DNA from 2 places in the Devosia honganensis genome. Region 2 is predicted to be linked to the other one. Evidence: riboswitches for the same ligand, from Rfam matches in the RefSeq annotation. Region 2 holds a riboswitch; the other holds the start of a gene.
What was found. A riboswitch is a leader RNA that binds a small molecule or an ion and turns the genes downstream of it on or off. The one in region 2 is predicted to bind thiamine pyrophosphate.
Positions count from the first base shown of each region.

Region 1: another riboswitch for thiamine pyrophosphate. It lies ahead of thiB (thiamine ABC transporter substrate binding subunit); the one in region 2 lies ahead of ACFOOL_RS14655 (ABC transporter substrate-binding protein).

Region 1 is NZ_JBHRYD010000001.1:685,521-697,575, reverse strand. It holds gene ACFOOL_RS03345 (M3 family oligoendopeptidase) at 1-442, opposite strand, end outside; gene ACFOOL_RS03340 (sulfite exporter TauE/SafE family protein) at 515-1,273, opposite strand; gene ACFOOL_RS03335 (DUF1013 domain-containing protein) at 1,654-2,385, opposite strand; gene ACFOOL_RS03330 (NAD(P)H-quinone oxidoreductase) at 2,501-3,523, opposite strand; gene ACFOOL_RS03325 (DUF1192 domain-containing protein) at 3,606-3,788, shown strand; gene rcdA (protease adaptor protein RcdA) at 4,085-4,612, shown strand; gene rpmE (50S ribosomal protein L31) at 4,668-4,889, opposite strand; gene ACFOOL_RS03310 (ABC transporter ATP-binding protein) at 5,113-6,930, shown strand; gene ACFOOL_RS03305 (thiamine diphosphokinase) at 7,264-7,962, opposite strand; TPP riboswitch at 7,990-8,090, shown strand; gene thiB (thiamine ABC transporter substrate binding subunit) at 8,158-9,162, shown strand; gene ACFOOL_RS03295 (hypothetical protein) at 9,415-11,007, shown strand; gene ACFOOL_RS03290 (ATP-binding cassette domain-containing protein) at 10,991-11,626, shown strand; gene ACFOOL_RS03285 (hypothetical protein) at 11,642-12,055, opposite strand, start outside.
Region 2 is NZ_JBHRYD010000013.1:298,984-311,038, forward strand. It holds gene ACFOOL_RS14595 (carbohydrate ABC transporter permease) at 1-149, opposite strand, end outside; gene ACFOOL_RS14600 (ABC transporter substrate-binding protein) at 238-1,476, opposite strand; gene ACFOOL_RS14605 (LacI family DNA-binding transcriptional regulator) at 1,699-2,748, shown strand; tRNA gene ACFOOL_RS14610 (tRNA-Arg) at 2,812-2,888, shown strand; gene ACFOOL_RS14615 (PAS domain S-box protein) at 3,199-4,218, shown strand; gene ACFOOL_RS14620 (DUF4142 domain-containing protein) at 4,273-4,803, shown strand; gene ACFOOL_RS14625 (SDR family oxidoreductase) at 4,950-5,720, shown strand; gene ACFOOL_RS14630 (hypothetical protein) at 5,819-6,052, shown strand; gene ACFOOL_RS14635 (putative transporter small subunit) at 6,174-6,305, opposite strand; gene ACFOOL_RS14640 (sodium:solute symporter family protein) at 6,305-7,981, opposite strand; gene ACFOOL_RS14645 (hypothetical protein) at 8,677-9,171, shown strand; gene ACFOOL_RS14650 (DUF4260 domain-containing protein) at 9,257-9,634, shown strand; TPP riboswitch at 9,734-9,838, shown strand; gene ACFOOL_RS14655 (ABC transporter substrate-binding protein) at 10,041-10,925, shown strand; gene ACFOOL_RS14660 (hypothetical protein) at 11,117-11,401, shown strand; gene ACFOOL_RS14665 (HAD hydrolase-like protein) at 11,640-12,055, shown strand, end outside.

The DNA.
Region 1 (12,055 bases), on a different contig from region 2:
CGGCGAACCAGGTGCGGTAGCGCCCCAGTTCCGGATCGGCGGCGAGCGCGGCTTCCAGTTCCTCGTCGGCGATGCGGTTGAGTTCGAGCTCGAAGAACAGCACCCGGGTCGATAGCGCCGTCAGCGCCTCATTGGTGTCGCCCATGAATTTGGCGCGGTCCGGATCGGTCGCCTTCTGGGCATATTGCAGGAAGGCGAAGGAGCCGATGCGGCCGGTCAGGTCGCCCAGCGCCTCGCTGTCGCGAATGGCCTCGATCAGCCTTCCGGCCCGGGTCAGCTCGGCCAGCCTGCCCTTGTAGTCGGCCTCGAACTTTGCCGCCCGCTCGCGGGCTTCCTCCAGCGCTGCCTTGAATTGCCGGCTGTCCCGCCCGGGATAGAGATCGTCAAGGTCCCAAACCGGCAGGTTCCCGAACTGGTTATGGCCCTTTGGCGCAGCGCTCATGGATATTCGACTCCGTATGGTTCCCGACGGGTGGGGACCTTAACCGAGACAGGGCGGCGCTGTGAAGCGCGCTCAGCCGGCCAGGATGCCGTTGACGCCGTCCCAGACCAGCTTGAGCGCCAGCAGGAACACCAGCCAATAGGCGATGCGGTAGAAGAGTTCGGCCGAGATGCGGCGCACGAGGAAAACGCCGATGAACACGCCCACCACGCCCACCGGCGCCAGCGCCGCCGACAAGGTGAGATTGTGCACGTTGAGCTGGCCGAGGAAATAATAGGGCACGAGCTTGGAGGCGTTGACGATGGCGAAGAAGAAGGCGCTGGTGCCGGCATAAAGGACCGGCGAGAGCCGCCGCGGCAGCACATAGATCTGGAAGGGCGGGCCGCCCGTATGGGAGATGAAGCTGGTGAACCCGGCCACCGCTCCCCAGAAGCCGCCCCAGGGCCTGGAGGGCGGCAGGCCCTCGAGCTTCTTGCGCAGCGGCAGGATGGCGTCGAGCACGAAGAGCAGGGTCACCACGCCCACCATCAGCAGCACCACCGCGTCGCTGACCACGGCCCAGAAGGCCCAGCCGATCAGCGTGCCGATGGCCGCCCCGGGCAGCATGATCCTGAGCAGGCTCCAGTCGCACTCCTTGCGATACATCCAGATGGCCACCGCATCCATGCACAGCAGCACCGGCAGCATCATGCCGGCGGCATCGCGGGGCGACATGACGAGGGCGAGCAGCGGCACCCCCACCACGCCCAGCCCGCCCAGCAGGCCGGCCTTGGACAGGCCCACGATCAGCACCGCGGCCACGGCGACCGTGACGAAAACAGGATCGAACATGAGGAAAGCGAATCCGGGGAGGGCGAAAGTGCCCCAACCGATCCCGCCCCCGGGATTTTGTCAACTCCGAGCGCCCTGCCGGAAGGAGCGCCCCCTTGCCGCTGCCCGCGACCGGGCGCCGCCGCCTCCTCCATCGGCTGCCCACGACCGGCCGCCGCCGCCCCCCCATCGTCACCACCGGACTTGTTCCGGCAATGGCGATGGGAGCGGAGGCATGGAGCTCCCGGTTTCCACTGTGTCATTCCCGCGAATGCGGGAATCCCTGTTGGGTAGCTGGGAGGACGGAGAGCCTCACTTGCGCGGTGCCCCCGGCGGGGCGAGCCGCCGAAACAAAAAATCCCCGCCGCAGCGGGGATTTCCGGATGGCCTTGCCGGCCCGCCTATTCGTCGGCGTGGTCCGGCTTGAGCGATTTGAGGCTGGCGAACACCGATTCGGCGTCCGGCTCGTCGTCCGCCGCATGGGGCCGCCCGGTGCCTTCCGGCTCGAAGCCGGCTTCGGTATCGGCGTGGCTGCGGCCGCCGGCGCGGGCCAGCGCCTCCTCGGCGGTGAGCAGGGTCGTGCCCTCGTTGAATTCGGCGGGGGCGGGGGCGTCCTTGGAGGCGCGCTTGACCTCGAGGTCGAGGTCGATCTGGCTGCACAGGCCCAGCGTGACCGGGTCCATCGGCGTGAGGTTGGCCGAGTTCCAGTGGGTGTTGTCGCGCACCGAATCGATGGTCGACTTGGTGGTGCCCACCAGCCGCATGATCTGCGCGTCCTTGAGTTCGGGGTGGTTGCGCACCAGCCATTTGATGGCGTTGGGGCGCTCGTTGCGGCGCGAGATCGGGGTATAGCGGGGGCCCTTGCGCTTGGCGACGGCCACGCGCACCTTGGGCTCGCTGAGCTTCATGCGGTAGTTCGGGTCGGCCTCGGCCTTCTCGATCTCCTCGCGGCTCAATTGCCCGTTCTGGACCGGATTGACGCCCATGATGCCGCCGGCCACGTCGCCATCGGCGATGCCCTGCACCTCGAGCGGATGCAGCGTGCAGAAGGCGGCGATCTGCTCGAAGGACAAGGCCGTGTTGTCCACGAGCCACACGGCGGTCGCCTTGGGCATCAGAAGGGACTGGGACATGGTTAAAATACTCCTGCTGGCGCGGCCGGTTTTCCTCCGGTCCGCTCCGCCTCTTGGCCAATGCTGAGGGGGAACTGGGCCTCAATATAAGGAAATTGCGGCCAATTCGCAATGATTAACTGGGGTCTTTCGCGCCGCCGAATGCCGTTTGTAGGATCAGTTTTCCGCGATGGCGGCGCGACTCCATGAAGGCATGGGCGGCGGCGGCCTCATCCAGGGCGAAGCGGGTGATGGCGGGGCGGGGAAAGCCGGGCGCGGCCAGCGCGGGCAGGAAGTCGGCGTGGATGCGCCGGGCGATGGCGGCCTTGGTGGCGGCGGGCTGGGGGCGCAGCGTCGAGCCGGAGAGCGTCAGGTCCTTGGCCATCATCTGGCGCAGGTTCACGCTGGCGGTGCCGCCTTCGAGCGTCGAAATCTGCACGATATGGCCGGCCCGGGCCGAGGCCGCGATATTGACCGCCGCCATGGCCCCGCCCACCACGTCCACCACCCGGTCGGCGCCGTGCCCGTCGGTCAGCACCATGACCCGCTCCGCGATATCCTCGCGCGTGCGGTCGATGCTGGCGATGGCGCCCAGCGCGGCGCAGTATTCGGCCTTGGCCGGATCGGAGACCACGGCGATGGCGCGGGCGCCGATGATGGAGCAGATCTGGATCGCCGCCCCGCCAATGCCGCCGGCCCCGCCATGCACCAGCACGCTCATGCCCGGCGCGAGCCCGGCGCGCATCACCAGCGTCTGGGTGAGGGTGAACCAGGTTTCGGGCAGGGCGGCGGCTTGGGGAAAACTCCAGCCTTGCGGCACGGGCAGCACCTGTCCGGCGGGCACCGCCACATATTCGGCATAGCCGCCGCCATTGGTCAGCGCCATCACCGCCTCGCCCGGGGCAAAGCCGCCGACATCGGCGCCGATGGCCGCCACCTCGCCCACCACTTCCAGCCCCGGCAGCGGCGAGGCGCCCGGCGGGGGCGCGTAATGGCCGCGCCTTTGCGCCAGGTCCGGGCCGTTGACGCCGGCCGCCGCCACCCGGACCAGCACCTCGCCGGGGCCGCAATGGGGCAGGGGCAGGCGCTGCGGCTGGAGCATTTCGGGGCCGCCGGGGGCGGCGATGGCGATGGCGAGCATGTCGGTTGGCAGGGTCATGGCATCATGGTGGCGCAGCCCGGCTTGCCCGGCAAGGCCGTCGCGCTAAACTCGCCGGCGGACGAAACGACGGAGCTGCGGCATGGACGAGGAAGAACGCGTAAAACCCACGCACCACGAGGTCGGAGCGGTGCTCGACGGGCTTTCGGTGGAGGAACTGGAGGCGCGCATCGCCCTTCTCGAAGAGGAAATCGTGCGGCTGCGCGGCGCCATCGCGGCGCGGGGCGATTCGCGCAAGGCGGCCGAGGCGGCGTTCAAGATCTAGCCGGCGAGGCAGTCCTTTTCATGGAATCCGGTCACAGGGTTAAAAAATCGACTCCTGTTAAGCCCGGATTAAGCTTTGCGCGGTAATCTCTCATTATTCAGATTTGTTCTGGATTTTTCAGAGTGGTTTCTCCCTCTGTTTGACGCCTCCCTGTTAACTTCGAGAGCCGTATCCGCGGCTCTTTTTTTCTTTTCGGGCCCGGCGCCACATCCCCACCCAAATTTTAACAATAGTTGCAACCTCCGGGTGACGAAGACCGGCCATGCCCCTAGCATGGCGGCATTGGAGGATTGCTCTTGGCCGAAACGGGCGAAACCAGCCAGGCGATCGCAATCGGTCCGCGCATCGTGGCGTCGGGCGGGTTCGACGCGCTCTATCGCGAAGGCATGGCGCTGATCGAGGCGGTCGCGGCCTATCTCGATGCCGAGGGGCGGCTGGAAAGCCGCGTGCTGCCGCGCGAGGCCGGCTTTCTTTACGCCACTGAATCCATGCGCCTGACCACCCGGCTGATGCAGCTCGCCTCCTGGCTGCTGCTGCAACGGGCGGTCAATGAGGGCGAGATCAGCCGCGAGAATGCCCGCTCCGAAAAGGAGAAGGTGCAGTTCTCCGCCACCCCCTCGCGGCGCGGCGGGCCGGGCTATGAGCAATTGCCCTCACGGCTGCGCGACTTCATCGCCAAGGGTGACCGGCTGTTCGATCGGGTGGTGCAGCTCGATGCGCTGGAGCGGGGCGAACTGCCCGAGGCCGGTGCCGATGGCGGGCCGGGCAATGGCGTCGCCGATCAGTTGGCCCGGCTCAAGGCCGCCTTCATGCGCGCCGAATAGGCCGATAAAAAAACCCGGCATCGGCCGGGTTTTTCGTATTCGAACTGGAAAATCTTTAGATGCCCAGGCCCTTGAAGCGCTCCTTGAAGCGCGAGACGCGGCCGCCGCGGTCCATCAACTGGCCCTGGGTGCCGGTCCAGGCCGGATGGGTCTTGGGGTCGATGTCGAGCTGCAGCGTGTCGCCTTCCTTGCCCCAGGTCGAGCGGGTCTGGTAGGTGGTGCCGTCGGTCATGACCACGTTGATGGTGTGGTATGCGGGGTGGATGTCGGTCTTCATGGCGTCGCCTCAAATCAAACGGGCGCCGCGGCGCCCGGAGAGCATCAAGCTGATATTGGCGGGCTTCCTACAGCACGGGCGCCGGTTTCGCAAGGGTGCACAAAGCCTGGGCACGAGCGATTTTGTCGCCCCCGCCGCGGTTGCGGGGTCCCTGCCCACCCCTTATATGGGAGCGACCGCCGGGCGCCGTCCGGCTCGCTAACAGAAACGGCGCGTTCAAGCCATGACAGATCAAGCCGTTGCGGCACAGGCGGAACCCGAGGAAATCGTCACCGATATCGAGCAGGCGCCGCGCCGGCTCCAGCCGCTGCGCCGGCTGCTGCCCTTCCTGCTGCGCTATCCGGTGCGGCTGGCGCTGACCGTCTTGTTCCTTCTGGTCTCGGCCACGTCCTCGCTGGCCATTCCCGCCGTGATGGGCGGGGCCATCGACGAGGGGTTCCTGGCGCAGAACCTCGAAAATGTCGGCCGCTATGGCTGGCTGATCATCGGCATTTCCGCCATCATGGCGGTGGCCAGCGGCGCCCGCTTCTATTTCATCTCCGTCATCGGCGAGCGGGTCGTCGCCGATCTTCGCCAGGCCGTGTTCAGCCATCTGCTGACGCTGGAGACCCGCTATTTCGACACCCATCGGGTGGGCGAGCTCACCAGCCGCCTGAATGGCGACGTGACCGTCATCAGGGGTGCGGTGGGCTCCAGCTTCTCGCTGGCCCTGCGCTCCCTCGTCACCATTGCCGGGGCGCTGGTGATGATGATCCTCACCAGCCCGGTGCTGACCCTGGCCGTGGTCATCGCCCTGCCGGCCATCCTCATTCCCGTCTTCATCTATGCGCGGCGCCTGCGCGGCATGTCGCGCCGCACCCAGGACGCGCTGGCCGATCTGTCGGCCATGGCCACCGAGATGCTGGGCGCCAACCGCACGGTCAAGGCCTTCACCCAGGAAGGCGAGCAGGCCGCCCATTACGAGACGCGCAGCGAAGCCAGCTATCGCGCCGAGGTGCGCCGGCTGGGCGCGCGGGCCGTGCTGGTGGGCATGGTCATCTTCCTGGGCACGGCGGCGCTGGTGGGCCTGGTCTGGTGGGGTGCCCGCGCCGTGTTCGACGGCTCGGTGACGGCCGGCCAATTGGCGCAGTTCCTCGTCTATGCGCTCATGGCCTCGGGCGCGCTCACCAATATCTCGGAAGTGCTGGGTACGCTGCAGACCGTGTCCGGCGCCACCGAACGGCTGACCGAAATCCTCGACACCAGGGCCGGGATCGCCGATCCGTCCCGTCCCGTCCCCCTGCCCGAGCCGCCTCTGGGCACGGTCGCCTTCGAGAATGTCGGCTTCGCCTATGGCGGCGCCGGGGCCGAGCCGGTGCTGTCCGCGCTCGATTTCACCGTGGGCAAGGGGCAGACGGTGGCGCTGGTCGGCCCCTCGGGCTCGGGCAAGTCCACCACGCTGTCGCTGCTGCAACGGCTCTACGACGTGACCTCGGGCACGATCCGGGTCGACGGCATCGATATCCGCGACGTGCGGCTGGACGAATTGCGGCGGCGCTTCGCCTATGTCGAGCAGGAGCCGATCATCTTCTCGGGCACGATCGCCGAGAATATCCGTTTCGGCAAACCCGGCGCCGGCATGGACGAGGTGATCGCCGCCGCCAGGGCGGCGCTGGTCGACGATTTCGTCGCCGACCTGCCCGATGGCTACGAAACGCTGGTGGGCGAGCGCGGCGTCATGCTTTCGGGCGGCCAGAAGCAGCGCCTCGCCATTGCCCGCGCCATACTCAAGAATGCGCCGATCCTGCTGCTCGACGAGGCGACCAGCGCGCTCGACGCCCAGAGCGAGCGTCTGGTGCAGCGGGCGCTCGAACATCTCATGGCCGGCCGCACCACGCTCGTCATCGCCCACCGCCTCGCCACCATCCGCGACGCCGACACCATCCTGGTGCTCGAGGGCGGCCGCATCATCGACCAGGGCACCCACGACCAACTCGTCGCCAAGGGCGGCCGCTACGCCGAACTGGCCAAACTGCAATTCCGCCTGGCCGAGGCGGTGTAGGGCGGTCCCGGCCGTTCCCACCCCGCACCGAACCCGCCATTAGAGCCTTTCACTGTCAAGCGGATCAGCGCCTTCTTGCTCCCCTCCCCCTTGAGGGGAGGGGTCGGGGGTGGGGGTCCTTCGGTGCTCCACCAAACCCACCCCCTCCCCAACCCTCCCCTCAAGGGGGAGGGAGCGCTGGTCGCCGATTCCGTCAAAACATGAAAGCCTCTAAGCCGCTATCCCGCGCCCGCGACGACCGGCCCTCGGATCAAGGCCGAGGGCAGCAATGGTGAGTGCTCGCATGGCGCAAGCTATCTCGGCGCCGCCCGCCTTCCGCGATCCGATTCCCCCTCATCCCGTCCGAAACACCGCCATCAAATCCCAGAGCCGCCGCCGGTCGAGGATCAGCAGCCAGGGCGTCGCGTCCTCGGGCACGATCTCCACCGTGCCGCCCGTTCCTTCATTGGAGGTGCCCAGGCGCCCGGCCGGCTCCAGCAGCAGGGCGTCGAGCGGGTAGCGCAGGCCCAGCGAGCGCCGGAAGCGGATCGGGGCGAGGGGGTGGATCGAAACGCGCTCGCCCGGCGCGGCCTCGAAGGCGAAGGGGCCCGATATCGCCAGCGCCAGGTCGACCTCGTCCACCAGCATCACGCGGCGCTCGTGCGCCACCTGCCGCACGGCGCTGAGCGCCGCGAGGGTATGGTCGAGCCGCCTGCCGGTCATGCCCAGCGCCAGGGTCACCGGCGCCCGGGTCGAATAGAGCGCCTTCTGGAAATCGGTGGTGATCTGCTCGTCCAGATGCAGGATGCGGGTGCGGCCCGCCCAGGCGTCGGGGTCGGCGAGGGAATCGAGATCGCCGATGATCGCCTCGGGCATCAGCCCGGCGGCGGCGATGCTGTCCGCGCCGCCATCGGCCCCGACCAGCGCCACGCCGCGCGCCGCCAGCTCGCGCAGCAGGGCCGGGTCGGCCGTGCCGCCACCGACAATGGCAAGGGGACGGGAAAAGACCAGCGGCGCCCTGTCGCCGGTCGGAGGAGGGAGGGGGGATTGCACTTCGGGTCGTCTCTCAATATGGTCCGCATCGTCTCGCTGGGGTGTTCCGGTTGCCGCCGGAGCTGAGAGTTACCCATTGAACCTGAACCAGGTCATGCTGGCGGAGGAAGTACGAGATGGCAAGGGCGCTTTCTCGCGCCCCGCCATTGACACATCCCTTCACCCATGGCCGCACACCACCGAAGGGAGACCGATATGGTCAAGTCCTCCTCTCTGGCGCTTGCGGTCCTCGTTGCCGGGCTTTGCGTCCCGGCCACTGCGCAGGATGCGCCGATCCTCACCATCTACACCTATGACGGCTTCGCTTCCGAATGGGGGCCGGGCGTGCCGCTCAAGGAAGGCTTCGAGGCGGTTTGCGGCTGCACCGTCAATTTCGTCGGCGCCGACAGCTCCATCGGCACGCTGCGTCGCGTCCAGCTCGAAGGCGACAGCACCGAGGCCGATATCGTGCTGGGGCTCGACACCGCCATTGCCGGCGAGGCGCGGGCCACGGGCCTGTTTGCCGATCACGGGCTCGAGCTGTCCGGCCTCTCCCTGCCCGGGGCCTGGGCGGATGCGCAGTTCGTGCCCTTCGACTATTCGCATTTCGCCTTCATGCACGATACCGACACCATGCCGGTGCCGCCCGCGTCCTTCGAAGAGCTGATCGCGCTGCCCGATACGGTCAAGATCGCCATTCAGGACCCGCGCTCGGCCACGCCCGGGCTCGGGCTGCTGCTGTGGATCAAGGCCGCCTATGGCGAAAGAGCGCCCGAAATCTGGGCCGGCCTCAAGCCGCATATCCTCACCATCACCCGTGAATGGAGCGAGAGCTATGCGCTGTTCCTCGATGGCGAGGCCGATATGGTGCTCTCCTACACCACCTCGCCGGCCTACCACATCTATGATGAGGGTGATCACACCATAAAGGCGGCGCTGTTCGAGGAAGGTCATTTCGCCCAGATCGAGGTGGCGGGCATCCTCAAATCCTCCGGCCAGCAGGAATTGGCGCGGCAGTTCCTCGCCTATCTCACTTCGCCCGAGGGGCAGAAGGCGATTCCCACCACCAACTGGATGTTCCCCGTGGTGGATCTGGGCGCCGAGCTCGACCCATCCTTTGCCGGCCTGCCGCAGCCGCAAAAAACCCTGACGCTGCCCGAAGCGGACATCATCGCCCATTCCTCCGAATGGATCGATGAAATGCTGACGGCGGTGCAGTAGCGGGGCCGAGGCGATGGCGGCCCGCGATCCCGGGAGCATCGTCACCACCGGGCTCGTCCCGGTGGTCCATCGGCGCGATGTTCCGGCCCCTTCGCCTCCCTCCCCCTTGTGGGGAGGGATCGAGGGTGGGCGTTCGGGATTGCCGGGGAGTCCAATCAATTCATCTAGAAAATCGACGGCACGGCCCCCACCCCTAACCCCTCCCCACAAGGGGGAGGGGAACGCAACAGCTTCTATTGCGGCGGTGCATCCATGCTGACCCTTCCCCGCCGTCCCCTGCGCATTGCCGGGGCAGGCCTGCTGGCCCTCGTCATCGCGGCGCTCATCGCCAGCGTGCTCTGGGCCATTCTGGCGGCGGCCACCGATGCGGGCGGGACCTCGCGCGTCGACATTCCGCATCTGCTGCGCATGACCTCCATCCAGGCGGGACTGACCACCGTGCTGTCGCTGGCGGTGGGCATGGCGGTGGCCTGGGCGCTCAATCGCCTGCGTTTTTTCGGGCGCGATCTGGTGGTGGGCCTGTTCGCCGCCGCCATCGTCACCCCCGGCATGGTCGTGGCCTTCGGCCTCCTGTCCATCTGGGGGCGCAATGGCTGGATCAACCAGATCGGCAATGCGCTGTTCGGCGTCACCTTCGACAGCCCGGCCTTCGGCCTTCAGGGCATCCTGCTCGCCCATGTCATTCTCGACGGCGCCTTTGCCGCTCGCATCCTGCTGGCGCGGCTGGATGCGGTTCCGGCCAGCCGGCTCAAGGTGGGGCAATCGCTGGCGCTGTCCGCCTCGCAGCGCTTCCGCCTCATCGACTGGCCCGCCATGCGCGGCAGCCTGCCGGGGCTGGGCGCCATCATCTTCCTTCTCGCCTTCACCAGCTTTCCCATCGTGCTGCTGCTCGGGGGCGGCCCGGCCAACCAGACGCTGGAAGTGGCGATCTACACCGCCGTGCGGCTCGATTTCGATCTGGTCGGGGCGGTACGGCTGGCGCTGACCCAGATCGGGGTCTGTGCCGTGGTCATCGTCATGGCCTCCGCCTTCACCCCGGTGCCCTCGGCGCTGGGCCGCTCTGCCCAGCCCCACTGGCAGGACGGGCCCCTGGCGCGGGGGGTGCAGGTGCTGGTGCTGGCGCTGGCGACGCTCGGCTTCGCGCTGCCGCTGCTCTCGGTTCTCCATGACGGGCTGGCAGGCGGCCTCGTGCGGGTATTGGGGCAGGAGAGCTTCTGGCGCGCCACCGCCACCAGCCTCGTCATCGGCACCGCCTCCGCCATGCTGACCCTGGCCCTGGCCCTGGTGCTCGCCCTCGGGCGCGGCGCGGCGGGCCACCCGGCCCTGCGGTTGGGGCTCACCGTTCCCGCCTATGCCTATCTCGCCGTGCCGGCGGTGGTGCTGTCGCTGGGCTTTTTCCTATTGGTGCGCAATCTCGGGGTGAAGGCGAACCTGGCGGCACCCTTTGTAGTCGTCATTGCCAACAGTCTGTTGGCGTTGCCCTTCGCGATGGCAACGCTGGGGCCGCCGCTCGAGGCCATCGCCCGCACCCGCGGCAAGCTCATCCGCTCGCTGGGCCTGTCGGGAGCCGTGCAATTCGTCCAGATCGAATACAAGCTGCTGGGGCGCGATATCGGGCTCATGCTGGCGCTGGCTTTCTGCTTCTCCCTCGGGGATCTGGGCGTCATCGCCCTGTTCGGGACGCAGGACTTCCAGACCCTGCCGCTGATGATGTACCGGGCGCTGGGCTCCTATCGCAACAATGACGCGGCGGCCATCGCCGCCCTCCTGCTCATCGGCACCATCGCCGCCTTTGTCGGCCTGCCGCGCCTCATCGAAAGGATCGCCCATGCTCCGCGCCGATGATCTGGTCTTCGCCTATGAGGGGCAGGCGCCATATCGCTTCACGCTCGAGGCAAGTCCTGGAGAAATAACGGCAATTTCGGGCGCCAGCGGGTCGGGAAAGTCGACCCTGCTCGATCTTCTGGCCGGCTTCATCCGGCCCCGCGGCGGCTCGCTCACGCTCGACGGCGTCGATCTTCTGCCGCTGCCGCCCGAAACCCGCCCGGTGTCGCTGCTGTTGCAGGCGGACAATCTGTTCGAGCATCTTTCGGCGGCGGAAAACGCCGCGCTCGGCCTGCCGCGCGGCACCGGGCGCGCGGCGGGGCGGGCAAGGGTGGAGGAAGCGCTGGCCGAGGTCGGGCTCGCCGGGTTGGGGCCGCAATCGGCGTCCACCCTGTCGGGCGGGCAGAAGCAGCGCGTCGCCCTGGCGCGCACCCTGCTGCGCGACCGGCCGGTGCTGCTGCTCGACGAGCCGTTCTCGGCGCTGGACGACGAGACCCGCAAGACCACGCGCGAACTGGTGGGCGAGCTGACCCGCCGCCACGGCTGGCACACCATTCTGGTCAGCCACCATGCCGACGACATCGCGGCGCTGGCGAACCGGCATTATCGGATCGTCGAGGGCCGCCTGGAGCGCGTCTGAGGCGCGCCGCGACCCTCAATCGGCCCAGGCGGTCAGCACCTTGTCGAACAGGACCTGCGCCTCGTCGTCCTTTTCCAGCGTCAGGATGGCGTTGCGGCCGGTGCCGTAGACCACGGCCAGATCCAGCCAGCGGCGGCTTTCCAGCAGGCTGGAATTGTTGGCGGCGTCATTGGGCGAGGCGCTGAGGGCGAAGAGGAAGGAATTGCCCACGACGCGGGCGGCGGCGCCGGCCAATGCCGTGCCCGGCACCAGTTCCTCGTCCTTGAGCAGCACGCCGGCAAGGGTGGCGATCGAGCCGCCGATGAAGGTGTCGGGGACCTCGAAGCTGATTTCCATCAGATGGCTGGCCGGCAGCACCGGGTCGGAATTCTTGCGGATGACGATGGAGACGCCCAGATTGCGCGCCGGGATGCTGGCCTCGGCCACGAG
Region 2 (12,055 bases):
GTGCAGCCGACGAAAACGACCAGTACCGTGGCCATCATCGGCACGGCCGCGACCTTGGCGGGCAGATTGTGCAGGAAGATTTTTTTCAGGAAGCCAGGCCGGCTGACAGTTCCGGTGCCCTCCCCGGTCTCAACGGCTATGTCCGCCATCGGCTCTCTCCATAACGCAGTGGCCGACCCTGTCGAGCAAGGCCGACCACCGCTTTCAGTGATGAAGACTCAATCCCACCGAGCGGGATCAGTCCGCCTGCTCGATGATCGAGGCATAGCGCTCGATATAGTCATCGACGGTGATGCCATCGTCATCGAGGAACTCGGTGTTGAGGTCCTGGAGCTGCTGCTGGGTGTCGCTGGAGAGCGCGAAGTCACCGGAGGGCAGCAGGCCGTTGCCGAGCAGGTCGAGAGCCTTCTTCATGCAAGCATTGGCGCCCGACAGATCGATATCCGTGCGGATCGGCATCGAGCCCTTAACCAGGTTGAAGTTCAACTGGCCTTCTGGCGAGACCAGTATCTTGGCCAGCTCGGTCTGGGCGTCGATCACCGCCTGGTCGGTGCCCTCGGGCAGGACCGGGAAGTAGAAGGAGTCGCCACCGCCGCTGAGCTGGGTGCCCAGGCCCAGGGCCGGCAGGCACTCATAATCCTCGCCGGGAACGCCGCCGGCCACCTGCAGGTCGCCCTGCAGCCAGTCGCCATGGATATTGCCCGCGGCCGTGCCTTCGAGCAGCTGGTTGCCCACATCGCCGAAGGTCGGGACCAGGGTGTCGGGCGAGATCACGCTGCGCAGGTCGTCCAGAGCCTCTGCCACCTCGCGGAATTCGGGGCTGCGGACCGCCTCGGCATCCTTGTCGCGGTTGACGGCGATCAGGAGGTCGGAGCCGCCGATGGCGGCCATCAGCACGCCCGGAATGCCCGAGAAGGGCCAGCCGGTAGCCAGGCCAAAGGGCAGGATACCGGCTTCCTCGAGCGCCGGCCAGGAGGCGACATATTCGTTCCAGTCCGTCGGGACCGGCTGACCGATGGTCTCATAGGCCTTGGTGGAGAGCCACAGCCAGTCCCATGAGTGGATGTTGATCGGCAGACAGTAGAGACCACCCTCATAGCGGCAGGGCTCGAGCAGAGTGTCGTCGACGTAGAAGTCGAGGCCGCCCATCTCTTCGACGATCGGGGTCAGGTCGCGCATCAGGCCGGCCTGGATGAGTTCTTCCGCGTCACGGCCGGTATTCATCTGCGTGGCACCCATCGGATCGCCGCCGATGATGCGGCTGATGATGACGGGGTTGGCGCCGGTGCCCGAGCCGGCAAGCGCGCTGTCCACCCATGTATTGCCGGTCTTTTCTTCAAAGAGCTTGGCGAATTCGGCGATGGCAGCGGCTTCACCGGCCGAAGTCCACCAGTGCGTGACTTCCAGCTCCGCAGCATAGGCGGTGGAGCCGAGGAAAGCGGTTGCCATGGCGGCAACCACTGCGAACTTTTTCATGATTTTGTCCTCCCAACGAACACGAGCTTTCGCTCCGGTGATGCACCAACTGCAAGGCTGCCCTGCGTAAAAAACAACCGGCAACGGTGTGTAATCGATTGCATTACCGCGTCCAAAATGGCTCTGCAATCGATTTCGGAAGTTTCATACACGACTTGCGGACCTGTCAAGATCGATTTAGATCGTGGTAGCCGCCGATGGTGGCAGGGAGCGCCCCCGGAAATGGTTGACATCAGGAAAGTGCCGACGATTCAAGATGTTGCACGTCACGCAAAGGTGTCGACGGCCACCGTCAGCCGTGCCCTTTCTACCCCGGGCCGGGTCAGCGAGGGTACGCGCGCCAGAATTTCCGAGGCCATACGTGCAACGGGCTACACGCTCAACCAGACGGCAAGGTCGCTGCGCCAAAGGACCGCGCGAACCATCCTCGTCGCCCTGCCCGACATCCGCAATCCGTTCTTCTCCTCCATCCTCGACGCCGTCGAACGGGAAGCCAGCGGCCGGGGCTATGGCGTGCTGGTCGTCAATCTTTATCTGGGGCGCGAAACCGCCTGTCGCCTCCAGGACTACATGCTGTCCAACCGGGCCGACGGCCTGCTGCTGCTCGATGGGTCGCTGGACCTGGAAACGCTGCGGGCCATGACCATGGCGCCCCATTCGGTGCCGCTGGTGGTCGCCTGCGAGGAAATCCCGGATGCAGGCTTTCATACCGTGCTGACCGACAATGCCAGGGCCGCCGAACGGGCCACGCGGCATCTGCTGGACCTGGGCCACCGCAAGATCGGCCACCTGCTCGGGCCGGAGCACAATATCGTCTCGCGCGACCGGCTGGCGGGCTTTGCGGCGGCGCTGGAGCAGGCCGGCCTCGCCCCCACGCCGCAATGGCTGTTCCGCGGCAATTTCGAGATGGAAAGCGGCTTTTCCGCCGCGGCGCGCTTCATGTCGCTGTCCGACCGGCCAACGGCGCTGTTCGCCGCCAATGACGAATCGGCCATCGGCTTTCTGTCGGGGTTGCGCCAGCACGGCCTGCAATGCCCGCGCGACATCTCCATCGTCGGTTTCGACGACCTGGGCGTGGCGCCGCATTACTCGCCACCTCTCACCACGATGCGCCAGCCCCGCGAAACCCTGGGACGCATGGCGGCCGAAACCCTTCTCGACGTCATTGAAAACGGCGCCGACGGACGCGAGACGCTGCGCATCGTCCTCAATTCGGAACTGATCGTGCGGGAAAGCACCGCGCATCCGCCGCAGCCCGTTCCCGCGCGATAGCCGCCCAAGGCGATTTCGGGGGTGTATCCCCGGGGCCGAAATGCTGTAAAGAGAGCCCGCTGCGGTCCCGTAGCTCAGCTGGATAGAGCAGCAGCCTTCTAAGCTGTTGGTCGCAGGTTCGAATCCTGCCGGGATCGCCAATTTATCTTAGAATTCCAACAGCTACATGAAAGTGTGGGGATTTTAGTTCCTCTGGAACGGCCGGGCGCTCCCCGCACCCTCGGCCCTTCTTCGTGAACGCTGGTTCTTTCACCATTCGGCTCGTGCTCCTGCTGATCAGCCCATGCCCGAGCCGCCTTTGCCGGGTCTCCAAAAATTGGGAAGCGAGCTGCCAGTCGAGCTTTATCGAGCCCCTGAGATGGAACGAGCTTTTCATCTCTACACCTCCACTAAAATCATGAGATAACCATTCTGCCAGTGTTTCGCAGCATGAGTTATTTGGAGGCTCAGATGGTCGGCGAGGGGGTCGGGGAAATCGGCGATGAGGTCGACATACGAGACTGGCTTGCGGCGCTGATCGATGGGTCCGACGATGCGATCATCAGCAAGGACCTTGCCGGCCGCATCCAAAGTTGGAACACCGGCGCGACCAGGATATTCGGCTATACCGCCGAAGAGGCAATCGGCAAGCCGATCACAATGCTCATTCCGGAGGATCGTCTGGACGAGGAGCCCGGAATCCTCGCGCAAATACGGCGCGGCGAGCGGGTCGATCATTTCGAAACCATCCGGCGCCGCAAGGATGGCTCCGATATCGAGCTCTCCTTGACCATCTCGCCGATACGAAACGCTGCCGGCGTAATCGTCGGCGCCTCCAAGATCGCGCGCGATATCTCCCATAGGCGGCTAAGCGAGGAACGTCTCCACCTGCTGATGGGGGAGATGCAACATCGCATCAAGAACCTGTTCGCGCTCGCCAATGCGATCGTCTCGCTCAGCGCCCGGTCGGGCTCCGCCGTTGATGAGGTCGTGAGCGCCATTCATGCCAGGTTGTCGGCCTTGGCGCGGGCACAGGAATTGACGTTGGGGGATTGGCAGGGCGACGCCCCGGGTGAGGCGTCCGTCGATCTCCTATCCCTGATCAACACCGTACTCGAACCTTATAGGGACGGCGATTGCATAATCGTGGATGGCGTATCAGCCCAAGTCGATGGGAGGGCCGCCACCAGCCTGGCTTTGCTGATCCATGAACTTGCGACCAACGCCGCGAAATATGGGGCACTGTCCGTACCCGAGGGGTGCTTGACGGTCCTCATCGAACATTATGCCGGAGCGACCGTCATTTCGTGGGAAGAAACCGGCGGCCCCAAGCCCGTCCAGACCATATCGCCGGGATTTGGGAGTCGGCTTGAAGCCGGCCTGATCGCGGCGCTCGGCGCCAGGATCACCCGGGATTGGAGCGAATTGGGTTTGCGGGCATCGATCAGCCTGCCGGATAAGGATTCCCACGCGAGCACGGCACAGAATTGATGGAGCGTTTGGCGCCTCCGAGGATTGCGGTCATCCATCCAAAGGAGACGAGCCATGCTCATTCGCGCCCTATTGATTACCACAGCCCTCATATTGATTGGCCCTGCCATCGCCCAGGAAAATGCTCCCTCGCCCAGCGAAAAAGCCGCTCCGGCTGAGGTAACGGATCCGGCACAGTTCGCTTCGATCGCCTCGGTCAGCAACATGTTCGAAATCGAGTCCAGCAAGCTGGCACAGGAAAAGGCGAGCAGCGACGAGGTCAAGGCTTTTGCCGAGCAGATGATCGCCGATCACACCAAGGCCGGCGAGGACATGACCAGGGCGGCCACTGAAGAAGGCGTCGCGCCCGCCACCGAACTGGATCAGCAGCACCAGGAAATAATGGACAATCTGTCGAGCCTGAGCGGTGAGGAATTCGATACGGCTTACATCCAGGCTCAGGTGCAGGCCCATGACGAGGCTGTCGCCCTGTTCGACGGCTATTCCAGTAATGGCCAGGATGGCGCGCTCAAGCAATTCGCTGCCGCCACTCTGCCCACCCTCGAGGAGCATCAGGCCCACGCCCATGAATTGGCGGGCCATTGATTCCGTGGCGCGTGCGGGAGCCCACTTTCTCGCTCGGAAGCGATCAGCGATCATACATGCGACGTTTCCAGGTGCGATGCTGAAATCGGGTCGCTTCCCGGAACGCGCAGGGCGATGAACCCCCGTCACCAATAAACGAGGGTCAAATGTCCAGACTTCAAAACAAAGTCGCCATCATCACCGGCGCAACTTCCGGCATCGGCCTGGCAGCAGCCAGGCTGTTTGCCCACGAAGGCGCCAGCCTGATCCTGTCCGGCCGCCGCGAGGACGCACTCGGAGCCTTGTCCGAGGAGATCAGGGAGGCAGGTGGAAAGGCGTTCGCCGTAGCGGGCGACGTGAAATCCAGCGATCACGCCAAGGCGTGTGTCGATGCCGCCATCGATCAGTTCGGCGGGTTGGATATCGCCTTCAACAACGCCGGGGCGAGCGGCGCATCCGGTTCGATTACAGACATCTCCGAAGACGGTTGGCGCGATACCATAGACACCAATCTCACCAGCGCTTTCCTGGGCGCCAAGCACCAGGTACCCGCGATGCTCGAGCGCGGGGGCGGATCGCTGATCTTCACTTCATCATTCGTGGGGAATACGGTCGGCTTTCCCGGCATGGCCGCTTATGCGGCGAGCAAGGCCGGCCTGATCGGGCTCGTCCAGGTATTGGCGGCAGAATTCGGACAGGGCGGTGTCAGGGCGAACGTTCTGTCGCCAGGCGGCGTCGACACTCCCTCCAACGCTGCCAACGCTCCGGGAGCCGCTCCCGAAACCCGCGCCTTCATCGAAGGGCTGCATGCAATGAAACGCTTGGGCAAGCCGGAGGAACTGGCCGAGGCGGCCCTCTACCTGGCGTCCGACGCATCCAGCTTCATGACCGGCGCGAGCCTGCTGGTCGATGGCGGCGTCTCCATCACCCGAACCTGAATTGCAGCCGGCTGGAGAAATTCGGTCGGCTGTTCTGCTCGCTGGCACTCGACGGCTGGGAATGGTGCCGCCTGCCCTGCAATGGATCGGCCGAAGTGATGGAACGCATCCGCGCAATTCCACCTTTCAACGCCGAAGGAGGCCAAGCGATGACGCCAAGCGATAAACCGGACATTCCGCGCGATCCTCACGGTGACGATACGGGAAAGCTGCTGCCTCGGCAGCGTCCGGGCCCAACCAAGAGCGAAAAGGAATTGAGGGAGAACGTCGAGGTGAATGACTACGCCAACGACGGCATGGGAAAGCGCATAGGCGGAGAACTCCAGGAGTGAGGAGCGGCCTCGGCGCACCTCGATCCTGTTCATCTCGGCGCCCAGCGTTTGCCGGACATGGAATAAAGCCCCGGCGTTTCCGCCGGGGCTTGGACGATCGCTGTGGTGCTAGCTGATCTCGTTAGATCATCGGGCGATTTTCGGCCTTGGCCTGCAGCCAGTCGGAGTGAAATGCACGCACAAGGTAGAACAGGACACACGCCACGATGACGGGGAATGCGAGGACATAGGCGGTGAGGAAAACGGGGGACATTAGTGGGTTCCTTTCAAGCTTAGCGACCGGCCCGAGAGCGCTGCGGATTCAGCGACATCGAAGTTGCCGGCATTTTTTGCGATGGAAGAGAAGTCGAAATTCATGTCGCTGCGCCACGACATGAGAGTGCAGATGATGGCGCTGATGGCGTAAGCCAGGAGCGATGCCGTCAGCACCGGGAAGGCATGCAGGGCGCCAAAACCAAACGGGGCCACTGCAATGGTGGCGACGATCCCGACGATGCGCGCAACCCTGCCCCCGAAGAAGCCAAAGGCCATCAGCCCGGCGACGACGCCCACCCCGATCACCGCCAGGATGTCCGAAACAATGGCGACCGGACCGACCAGCTCGATCCAGCCGAAGCGCACCGGGAAGAATACCGCCAACGCAACCAGCACCGAGGTGGTGAAGGCCGGATTGGTGACCTTGTTCCAGTAGAAGCTGGCAATTACCGGGAACACCAAAGCGCCCCAGATTGCCCCGACCAGCACCAGAAGATCGAGAATGTTGAATTTGTTGCTGGCGAAAAAGAGCGCGATAACGGTAGCTGCGATCATGGTAAGGCGGCCGATCAGCAGCATCAGCCTGGGATTGGCCGCGTCCTTTTCTGCTAGGTTCCGCCCGTAGATATCGGCCATCATGATGGATGACAGTGCGGACAGGTCAGAGTCGGCCGTGGAGGCCAGCGACCCAATCACCATGATGAAGAAAATGCACAAAAACCCGATGCTCAGATAGCTCGAGGCGAGCTGCGGGATAAGGTTGTTGGGATCGCCATCCAGCGGCTGAATACCCAGATAAAGAGCGATCACGCCCAGAATGCCGACACCGATCACTGTGGCGCCGTAGCCAATGGTGGCGGTGATGAAGGTCCGCTTGATCATGTCCTCGCGAACGGCAAACAGACGCTGGGCGATGGTCTGGTTGCCGATGGCATAGGCCAGCACCGCGGCGATATAGGGCGCGCCCTGGTTCATGAAGGCCTCGGAGGAGAAGAACGAGCTTTGCTCCGCCGTCAGGTTGGTCGCGCCGACAACGAAGATCTCCGTCCCGCCGGCAGCAAAAAATACGGCCGGCACGATGATCACCACGGCGCCAAGCATAGCCACCACCTGGATGAAATCCGTCAGGATGGAAGCGCGCAGGCCGGACCAGAGCGTATAGAGCAGCACGCCGCTGCCAACGATAAGAATGCCGGCGGTGAACGATAAGGGGGAGAGCATGGCGATCAGCGCACCGCCCGCAATGAAATTGGAGGTCAGGCTCAACAGGCTTCCCAGGACATTGGAGCCCGCGAGGATCAACTGGCTGGATTGACCGTGGCGCGCATGCAGGATTTCGGCGAGGCTGTGGGCATTGGGTGCCAGGCTGCGGATGCGCTTGCCGAATGGGTAGATGAACAGGATCATCAGGGCGCCCCACAGGCCGTAATGGATGGGGCCGGAGACGCCGTAGGTGTAGCCGGAGGTGGCTGAGGCGTAGAGGGAAGAGGCCCAGATCCAGGTGGCGGTCATCGATGCGGCCGAGACGCCAAGACCGACATTATTGCCGGCAGTCATGTAGTTATCGGCATTTTCTTTTTTCTTACCGATGGAGACGGAGATAAAGAACGTGCTGCCGAAAAAAAGCAGAAGCAGGAGAAGCGTTAGGGGAGTCCCTAATTGTTGGAGTTGCATTTTTCCTCTTGGAGGCGTTGCTGTTTAATCCGATGCGCAAAGGCAATGGCGTGCCCTGCAACAAAAAGTTGCGGCACATCGGGGCTCAGTTTGGGTGCCGGCAATCTGCCGACCTGGGGAACGCGGCGAAGGCGACCCGGGAGGATGAGCGACAGTGGGGCTCATCAGGATGTGCTGCCCAGCAGCCCGGCTCTGATACAACCTTCGGGAGCGGAAAGCCACCCCTGCCCCCGAAACGGCGGTATTCCCGAGGAAATTCCGCCAGAAATTAACTATCGATCCGCATGAACTCCGGCAGAAATCTCCTGATTTCGACTGATAAAGAATCAGGCCCGCACATCACGCACCTGAATAATCGCAGGAACTTTCCGGAGAGGATCGGGAATTTTGGGAAAGGTCGATATAAAGTTGAAATCTACCGCCATAGAAACTGTTTAGTTGCTTGCAGGAAGCAAAATTCCAATTTTAATTTGTAAGGAGTGAGGCAACAGCACGCTCGATAGAATGGGTCGATCCCATCGGGAGCCTGCCCGCCCTGACGGACCTGTTCGATCAGCGTGTTTGCGGCTGCTTCCAGCGTTTTCTCAACTGCAATCGTTCATCGAAGGCCGCCCGTCCCACCGTGATGGTGACGAGCGCCAAGACATGACCCCGATGGACCGTCTAAACTGCTGACAACCAGAATGGAGCCCAAAATGCGGTTTGCTTCTGCGATGATCGCTGCGGCCTTGCTGATGGTCACGCCGGTTCAAGCGCATCGTGCAATTTCAGCAGAAAGCGCGGCCGGATCGTTCGTGCCATCTGTCGAAGCGTTCATCGCCACCCTGCCCGTTGAAACCGAGCAATTCTCCGTCCGCATCAATCGCTGTACCGGCCCGCAGGGCGAGCTTTCGGACCTCATGTATTATGTCTGGGTCGGCTGGCGAGGGACGGCAGACAACGCCGCCGAAGTGCTTGAACAGGCGCATGATGCCTGGACTTCCCGGGATTGGGACATCACTCGTCATCGCCAACTCGATAACGGCGGACTGAACATCGCCGCTGCAGACCCCGCAACTGGCCATAGCTACTCTCTCGATTCCGGTTTTCCCGCCGGCCCCAACACGCTCATCGTGGGGTTTTTCAGCACGCGATGTTTCGAACATTCCCCCGGTGCAGCGCCATTCGGCTCCTTTGCCTGGCCGGGCTGACCTGATGAGCAAGCCCAACCAGCGAAGCTGGTCCTCGCAGCCTATTCATGCCAATCTCTCATGACGTCAGATGGAAGACGTGGCGATGCAGGATACCGTATTATGGCAAAGGCTCGAAGGCGCCGCCGTCTTCGCCGCGGGCATCTGCCTGTACCTTCTCAATGATGGCGGCATCGCGTGGTGGCTGGCCATCCTTGTGTTCTTTGCCCCCGATCTGAGCTTTGCGGGTTATCTGCTCGGGCCCAAGGTCGGGGCCTTCGTCTATAATCTCGTCCATGTCTACGCGTTTGGCATGATGCTCCTCGTTACGGGCGCAGCATTGTCGCTGCCCATACTGGGCGCACTTGGAGCGCTTTGGCTCGCTCATTCGGGGTTCGACAGGATGGTTGGATACGGCCTGAAATCAACCGCAGGCTTCCAGTTCACGCACCTTGGCCGGATCGGGAAGCAGCGCGACGACTAACGGGCCGCCACCAATGAGCGAGACCGATTGAGGGGCATCGATGGCGGAGCTTCGCCGGTTGCCCCGATTTGCAATCGGACACTCCCAGTGTTAAGTCCGGCCTGTCCTCAGGGGTGCTCCATACGGGGCTGAGATGCGGTGAAAACCGCGAACCCTAAAGCTGATCTGGATAATGCCAGCGGAGCGAGATGGAAATGCTGTACGGCATACCACATCCTATCCTTACACCTGCCAACGGTTCGTCGGTTCATTATGCGACGGGCGTGGCGGCGGGCTGGCATCCGGATCGATCCATTAACCGGTTGATCAACAGGATGCTTTCATGCCCTTTCACCGCTACATTCCCGCAGCAGTGCTAGCCGTCGCCTCGGCGACTGCCCCACTTGTAGCCGCTGAGCCAGTCTCAGTGACGCTGGACTGGACCCCCAATACCAATTTCGTGGGACTCTACGTCGCCGATGCGCTGGGCCTTTACGAACAAGCCGGGCTTGACGTCACCATCGCCCCGTTTGAGTTCGGGCAGCCGAACGGCGATGTTGCGGCCTTTGGCGTCCTCGATTTCTATACTGCAAAGGCCTCCGGGCTCGACGCCGTAGGCGTTTACGCCGTCATCCAGACCGAAACCGGCCGCCTCGCTTACCGGGGGAACGCAGTCTCCGGTCCGCGAGATCTCGCCGGCAGCATCTATGGCGGGTTCGGCACCACATGGGAAAAGGCCATTGTGGACACCATGATCGCCCATGACGGGGGCAATCCGGACTACGAGGCGGTGACACTAGACGGCTCGGTCTACGACGCGCTGCGCGCCGGCGAAATCGACTTCACCCTCGACGTGCTTACCTGGCAAGGCGTCGAGAACACCCTTGAGGGGCACGATGTCGGCGCTTTTCGATATGCTGATTATGGAGTGCCGGACCAACACACGATAATTCTTGCCGCCGACGCAACTTTCCTTCGCGAGCGCCCGCAGGTGGCCCAGGCGTTCATAGATGCGACGCGCACCGGCTATGCATACGCAGTAGCCAACCCCGCCGAAGCCGCAGAAATGCTGATCGCCGCGGCTCCCGAGCTCGCGGAACGGCAATCCCTTGTTCATGCCTCTATGGAAGTGATGGTCGCTGGCCATTACCTGGCTCGCGAGGACGGAACCATAGGCCGCTTCGACGATGAAATGATGATCGGCCTGGGTGAATTTCTGTTCGACTATGGCGCCCTCTCAGGGCCCGATGGCGCCCCGCTTCCCGAACGCCCGGACTTCGCGTCCTGGTACACCAACGCCTATCTCGATTGAACATTCAGGGGGCGGGCTCTCCCGCCCCCAAATGCTGGACGCGCCATGATTAAAAGGCAAGAAAACCCAATCGTTTAGCGAACACGCAATACATCCCGTCGGCCGCAAGGCCCGGGTTACGCCGCCCCGGATGAGCCGCTGGCTTTCCGCACCCTTCCTTGCATTTTAAGAATGCATTTCAACACACGTTAATGACGCCGCGCTATTGGAGCCGCATGGAAGCACTGACGGAAAGACGGGAAGAAGAACGGGAGCCACCAGTGCTGACGGGGCCGGCTGAAGCAATCTCCAATGGCGGCCGGATCGCAGTCTCCGTGATGAACGTATCGCCGTCCGGGATAATGCTGGAAATGCCCGAGGCCGCGATCATTCCCGCTTTATTCACCCTCGCCATCGGCGAGCATCGCCATCCGTGTGAGTTGATTTGGCGAAACGGAACACGCGCTGGTGCTCGTTTGATAGGCTCGAAGCGGTAGGGACTGCCTGCCAACAACACGGCCTTCGGTTCGGCTAACGAGCTCAATTAACTGGCGGCATTTGGACGCTATTTCCACAACCGAAAAGCGCCCCAAGGCGCCGGCGAGCGGGCGCGACGGCCTGCGGCGGATGCGCCGTAGCGTTAATTTCGGGTTGTGCCTTCGGGCGAATTGCGCCACCTTGCCGCCACAAACGGGGATTGGTCCACTGGCTGATAACGCAAACCGACCCACCATCGTGCTCTTCGACCTCGATGGCACCTTGGTGCACCACGTCAATCCGCGCGTATTGCAGGCGCTGGAGTTCCTGGACGACTGCTCGCATCGGGGTGGGCGGCTCGTGGCGCGGTTCCGGCTGGCGCGGCGCAGCCGTGCGGCGGCGCAGCGCGCCCCCAAGCTGCTGGTCCACAAGGCCATTCACAAGGTGCGCCGCAAATCCGTCGAGGAAATGCTGGTCCCCTGCGCCACCATGCGCTCGACGCTGGAGCGGCTGCGGGCCGAGGGCGTGACGCTGGGCGTGGTTAGCAACGGGCTGGGCTGCGGCTATGGCCACGACGTGCTGGAAACCTTCGATCTGCGGAAATATTTCAGTTCCGCCGTCTTCCGCGAGGACGTGGCGCGGGGCAAGCCCTGGCCCGATTCGATCCTCGTCGC